2 regions of the Vibrio sp. 10N.261.51.F12 genome follow, and region 2 is predicted to be linked to the other one. Evidence: predicted binding sites of a transcription regulator. Region 2 holds the regulator's gene; the other holds the start of a gene.

Region 1 (3,425 bases), on a different contig from region 2:
GCCGAACTTGGAGAGCGAGCGTTTGGTGTCGCTGCTGGATCGGCAAAGATAATGGCAACATTACGCAGTGACTGTAACGCCACTTTTCTCGACATACAGAAACGAGTACAACGTACGTTGCAGCGCATCGAGCAGAACACTAAACTCGACATTAACTACTCTTGGCACGAGCCGTTTAACGCCGCGGTTAATTCAAGCCATCATGTAGATTTGATCAGGCAACATGCCACTAAGCTTAACCTGGCGGTCACGGAACTTGAGACACCAATGCGTTGGTCAGAGGATTTTGCTGAGTTTCTATTGCGTTACCAAGGTGCGCTGTTTGGCATTGGAAGTGGCGTATCTCACCCAGAATTACACAATCCCGATTATGATTTTCCGGATGAGATCTTAGAAACCGCTTGTTCGTTATACGTATCGATAATCAGGCAGATCCACGGTCAGGATTGACCTTGTTTGTATCGAGAGGTGAGCGCTAGCTCCAACCCTGTTCACGCGAATATAATCCGAGGCTAACCACTCATGCTCTGTCAGAGTTGCCATGGTTAAGCCTCATACGACAGCACTACAAAAGACTAAAATGCAGGCTCAATCGTGCCTTTAAATGTCTCTTGCATGAAATCTCTAATGGCTTGTGACTGATATATCTCAACAAATTGTTTATACGCTGCATTGTCTTTGTCTTGCTCACGTGCAGCAATCACCATAACGGCTAACGGCGCTTGTTTAGATTCTAAGTAAATACCTTGTTTCTTTGGGTCTAAGCCTGCCGACATCACATAGTTCATCGTAATGGCTGACGCATCAACGTCATCTAATGTACGAGGCAGCTGTGCAGCATCAACCTCAATAAACTTAAACTTCTTTGGGTTACTCACAATATCATTCAACCCAGCCTGAAAACCAACGCCTTCTTTGAGGGTAATCAGTCCACTATCTGCAAACAGTAATAGCCCGCGACCACCGTTTGTTGGATCGTTAGGGATAGCAATCCTTGCACCATCAGGTAGCGCTTCAAGTGACTTATATTTATTCGAATAGACCCCCATGCGCATTAAAATAGAGTCGCCAATTGAAACTAGGTGTGCATCGTGACTGGTATTATAATTCGTTAAAAATGGTTGATGCTGGTAACTATTGATATCAATACTGCCATCTTCTAATGCCGCATTAGGTGTGATGTAATCGGAGAATTCGACCACTTTCACGTTTAAGCCTTGTTTTGCCGCTTCTCGTGCTACGGCTTCCACGACTTGAGCGTGGGGCCCGACTGTCGCTCCCACCTTAATTTCGGAATCATCTGATTGCCCACAAGCCGTTAACCCCGTAAGAATTGACACTATGAACGCCCATAGACCAATCTTCTTGAATCCTTTCATTGTACTCTCCATAATAAATAACAGCCGTATAGCCGTCTAAATGTCTTTATACTACTATGAGATACCTTGATGCAACCAAATTTTTATTCATAGAATGAATTAGTTAGCATTTTCCATCCAACAACATCGATCATTGACTCAAAGCTAAGATCTGACATTAAACCCATAGACCGGAGCTGGAGCATACATAAGAAAGCGAGGAAACAAGAAACAGAGTCATCAGCAGTCAGCTGAATAACTCATGTGCTTAAATAAACCAGATTATTCTCAAACTCATCGGTGTTAAGACCATCGAGCGATAAATAGAACGTGGTATACACGCCGCAGAAGGGAGGTCGAAACGACCTGTCAGCATCAATTAAATAGGTATTTACGAAGCAATAACGTGTCTGATAACACTAGTTCTGGGTCGACGACTTGGAAAAGATTCGCGAGCGCCGTTTAACACTGACACAAAGGACAACGGTGAGGATAAAAGCCGTTAACTCGGCCACCGCTCGAGGAAGCCCATCCGTTGTCAATGCCAATGCAATTTGCAGCGCAATTGCTATCCCAAGAATTATGTTCATTCCATTTACTCACGTTATTGTCCTAGAGACATTATGGTGAGCATTGAGCGAAGAGAAAATTCCGTTTTGGACTATGAAATAACCACATAATTGGATTGCGTGCTAGAAAGCCACGATTTAACTTGTGCTCGTGATACCTTAATACCCGAAGACAACAGAGATTCTGGCATATCATAGTAAGCAACAGGGTGCTTAAATTTTGCAAGTGATGTCGTAGTAAGGTCTATATCTAATTGATCGTTTTTTAATTTCACTTGATCAATCACTCGTTGCACAACCGCCACCGGACGTGCGCCATAGTCATCACTACGCACTGGGACGACAATTGATTGCACAACCTCAGGGCGCGCGTTTAACACGGCTTCTATTTCTTCGCAGTGAATATTTTCGCCACCCGATATAAATAAATTATCTGCTCTTCCAATGACTTGGAGCTCTTGAGCTGCGCTCCACCGACCAAGATCCTTCGTATCAAACCAGCCATCGACCAAGGCTAAAGGCAGAATATTCCCTTGATGGTAGTAACCCGATGACAGTACCGAGCCTTTAACCCATATATGCCCATCAATTAGCTTTACCTCACGGTGGGGTAACGGAATCCCGGATGATGCATCTTCATTCGCCTGCTTTGCCGTCACCGTTGACGCCGTCTCGGTCATCCCGTAGCCCATCCACATATCAATACCCAATTCACGGGCACTTTGAATCAAATCATTAGAAATATGGCTTCCGCCCAACAACACACGTTTGAGTTGATTCGGCAGTCGTTGATCGATAATCCGTTTTAATTGAGTGACCACCAATGAGGCGTGGCTTACATCTGAAATATCTTCACTAAACTGGCCGCCTCCAACCTTAAGTTGAGCTCCCGTCGACAACCAACGCCACACGATGGCTAACCCAGAAACATGAAACATCGGCAGGCTCAGCAACCAGCGATCACTGGGTGAAAAAGCAAAGCGCTCGAGAAGACCCGTCGCTGAGGCAAGGTGTTGCTCGGTGGTGTGCACCACCGCTTTCGGTTTGCCGGTTGAACCTGAGGTAAAGATGATTGAAGCGATTTGATGGGGGGATAGTTCGTGAATCGCATTGTTGTGAATAGCATAATCGTGAATAGTATTGCCGTGCATAACATTGCCGTGAATAGCATCGTCATTAACAGCTTGCTCGTGCTCACTATGCTCACAACCCCCCTCGATTGGTTGCGTGTTGATAAACGTTACGTCACGGTCAAAACTGGACGCAGACCATTCAAGTGCCGTATCGCTGCACCACCATAGGTAAGCACGTTCGGATTTAGAATAAAGCGTCGTCAATTTAGCGTTCATGCCCGTTACTGGCTGCCTGGCCACTAACACAGGCAAACACCCTTGGGCAAGGCAAGCAAGATAAGCAAACAACAATGCTGGTTCAGCGCGTCCGATAAGACAAACCACGGTGTTTTTTTCTACGCCAGCCTTCACAAGTGCTAACTGGT
Region 2 (3,425 bases):
TAGGACTTGGTAATCTTGGCCCACTGGCATCCAAACCCGTTATGGAAGGTAAGGCGCTACTCTTTAAGCGGTTTGCTGGTTTGGACTCCATTGATATCGAAGTCAAACACCGCACGATTGACGAGTTTGTTGATACGGTTGCGAATATTTCTGACACGTTTGGTGGTATCAACCTAGAAGACATCAAGGCACCGGATTGTTTTGAGATTGAGCGTCGCTTGATCGAGCGTTGTGATGTTCCGGTATTCCATGATGACCAACATGGTACGGCAATTGTCACGGCGGCGGGTATGTTGAATGCGATTGAGCTGCAAGGCAAAGAATTAAGTGAAGCGACCATTGTTTGTTTGGGTGCGGGCGCTGCGGCGACGGCCTGTATGGAGCTGTTGATTAAATGCGGTGCGATGCGTGAAAAAATCTACATGTTGGATCGCAAAGGCGTCATTCATACGCGTCGTGAAGGCTTGAATGAATACAAGCAGATGTTTGCCAACAATACCGATAAACGTACCCTTGAAGATGTCATCGAAGGCGCGGATTTATTCTTGGGGGTGTCTGGTCCAGATTTACTTCCTGCTGACGCGTTGAAGCTCATGGCAGAGAAGCCGGTCGTGTTTGCGTGTTCAAATCCTGATCCAGAGATTAAGCCAGAATTGGCGCATCAGGTTCGTGATGATTTGATCATGGGGACCGGTCGCTCAGATTATCCGAATCAGGTAAATAACGTACTGTGTTTCCCGTTCATCTTCCGCGGTGCATTGGACGTACGTGCCAGTGAGATTAACGATGAAATGAAGCTTGCGGCGGTTGAGGCAATACGTCAAATTGCTAAAGAACCCGTACCTCAAGAGGTGCTTGATGCGGCGGGTGTTAAGGCGTTGTCATTTAGTAAGGATTACATTATTCCTAAACCGATGGACCCACGCTTGCTACCACGCGTTGCAAAAGCGGTTGCAGTAGCGGCAGTCGAATCGGGCGTCGCACGAATTGAAATGCCTGAGAACTATATGCTTTAGAAGATCATGGCTTAGAAGGCCATGGTTGGATAGAAATTTGGGGCTTTAGGGATAAAACGTGCCTGGTGCCTTGAATTTGCTTTGAAAAAAACGCTGACCTTGATGGTCAGCGTTTTTTTATTGTTTGACCCAGGACCCAGGACCTATGTTTTATTCTTCATCGAACGCTTCAAACTCAATACCCATCGCCGTCATCATGGCTTTTACTTCCGTTGGAATATCATCTGGGCGGTCTTTTCTTAAGTCTTCATCGGTCGGGAGCGGCTGACCAGTGTAGGCGTGCAGAAATGCTTCACACAACAATTCGCTGTTAGTTGCATGGCGTAGGTTATTGATTTGGCGGCGAGTTCTCTCGTCGGTCAATACCTTTAGCACTTTTAACGGAATGGATACCGTGATCTTTTTAACCTGCTCACTTTTTTTGCCGTGCTCCGCGTAAGGGCTAATGTATTCGCCATTCCAATCTGCCATTGCACACCTTCGTCTATTGATCGTAAATTTGTTTTATAGGAAAGCCGCAATTTTAGCGGCATTTACTGCCATAAGCAAAGACATATAGACGTCTAGAAGTGTTGACGTCTCACAGAATGGACAGTAAAGTGGGGTTTCGTTGAGCGGACGGTTAATTTTTCCAAAGATGGGTGCTTTTACTTGTCCGTTCAAGCATGATTAATCACACTATTTATCACCCAACCTTCTCGAGAGGTTGTGGTTAGCCTTCACCTTGCGCGTGTTAATAAAGGATGTTTCTATGAGCAATCGGAAGCCGGCGACAATCGCGGTTCGTATGGGTATCGAATCAGATACTCAGCACCACGCTGTCGTACCACCTATTTACCTTTCTACCAATTATGGCTTTCCCGCTTTCGGCGACGTGCCAAAATATGATTATACCCGTTCTGGTAACCCCAATCGTGGATTACTTGAACAGGCCTTATTTGAATTGGAGTCCGGTAAAGGTGCTGTGGTGACCAACTGTGGAACCTCTGCATTGAACCTTTGGGCATCGGCGTTTCTCGGCCCTGATGATTTGATCATCGCGCCACACGATTGCTACGGTGGCTCTTATCGCTTATTTAATACTCGCGCACAAAAAGGTGATTTTAAGGTTCAGTTTGTTGACCAAAGTGATGACGCGGCGTTAAGTGCTGCTATCGCAAAAAAACCAAAATTGATTTTGTTAGAAACCCCGTCTAACCCGTTGGTACGCGTTGTGGACATTGCGAATGTCTGCGAAAAAGCAAAGCAGGTTGGCGCGCTGGTGGCGGTCGATAATACCTTTTTGACACCGGTGTACCAAAAGCCTTTAGACCTCGGTGCGGACTTTGTTATTCACTCCACGACGAAGTACATCAACGGCCACTCGGACGTTATTGGTGGCGTGGTGATAACCAAAACAGAAGCGCATGCTGAAGAGCTGGCGTGGTGGGGTAACTGTATTGGCGCAACAGGCACACCGTTTGATAGCTACATGACGTTGCGTGGTATCCGCACACTCAGTGCGCGTATGCGTGTCCATGAAGAAAGCTCACAAGTTATTCTCAATTATTTGAAGGGCGAATCATTGGTTAAGGTCATCTATCATCCGAGCCTACCTGAGCATCCAGGCCATGAGATTGCCAAAAAGCAACAGTCGGGCTTTGGGTCTATGCTGAGCTTTGAGTTCGCTGGTAGCTTTGAACAGTTGAAATATTTTGTTGGCAAACTGAATCTCTTCTCGCTGGCTGAGTCCTTAGGTGGGGTGGAGAGCTTGATCTGCCACCCTGCATCGATGACTCACCGCGCGATGGGCGAGGCTGCGCTGGCTGAAGCAGGCGTCTCTCAACAGCTATTGCGCTTATCGGTAGGCTTAGAAGATGCAGAAGACCTAATTGAAGATCTACAACAAGCTTTTGATAAAGCACGAACGTTTGAAGGGTAAGCACGGCAATGAGTAATACTAACGTACCAGTGACGAAGCAATTGCATAAATTTGGTGGCAGTAGCCTGGCTGACCCTGAGTGCTACCGTCGTGTGGTATCGATTCTAAAAGACTACTCTCACGCAGAAGACCTGATTGTGGTATCAGCGGCAGGCAAGACGACCAACCGACTGATTGCGTTTCTGGATGCGTTAAACAAGGATGGCCGTGTTGCTCATGAGCACCTGCAAGCGTTACGACAGTTTCAATTTGAGTTGATTGATGAATTGCTCGATGGCGAAGAAGCGGAAGCCCTTCGTTCACAGTTGAGCGACGAATTTAGTACGCTTGGTGAGCAAATAGCGCCCCTTTCTGAGGCGCAGAAAGCCGCAATCTTGGGACATGGTGAGGTTTGGTCATCTCGCTTGTTGGCAGCATTACTAAGACAAAGTAAGTTGCCTGCGGTTGCCCAAGATGCAAGAGCCTTTTTGCGTGCTGAGTTTGGTGCT

The links. The regulator MetJ, encoded in region 2, represses methionine synthesis genes. The targets are predictions, from matches to a motif close to TTAGACNTNTANANGTCTAA.
Region 1: AB4405_RS05795 (MetQ/NlpA family ABC transporter substrate-binding protein) is a predicted target of MetJ. The motif match lies at 1,400-1,419, and genes of this name have one in related genera.

What each region holds. Positions count from the first base shown of each region.
Region 1 is NZ_JBFROV010000011.1:8,622-12,046, forward strand. It holds gene AB4405_RS05790 (amidohydrolase) at 1-450, shown strand, start outside; gene AB4405_RS05795 (MetQ/NlpA family ABC transporter substrate-binding protein) at 576-1,379, opposite strand; gene AB4405_RS05800 (hypothetical protein) at 1,797-1,988, shown strand; gene menE (o-succinylbenzoate--CoA ligase) at 2,020-3,425, opposite strand, start outside.
Region 2 is NZ_JBFROV010000007.1:7,818-11,242, forward strand. It holds gene AB4405_RS04080 (malic enzyme-like NAD(P)-binding protein) at 1-1,016, shown strand, start outside; gene metJ (met regulon transcriptional regulator MetJ) at 1,167-1,487, opposite strand; gene AB4405_RS04090 (O-succinylhomoserine (thiol)-lyase) at 1,768-2,937, shown strand; gene AB4405_RS04095 (bifunctional aspartate kinase/homoserine dehydrogenase II) at 2,946-3,425, shown strand, end outside.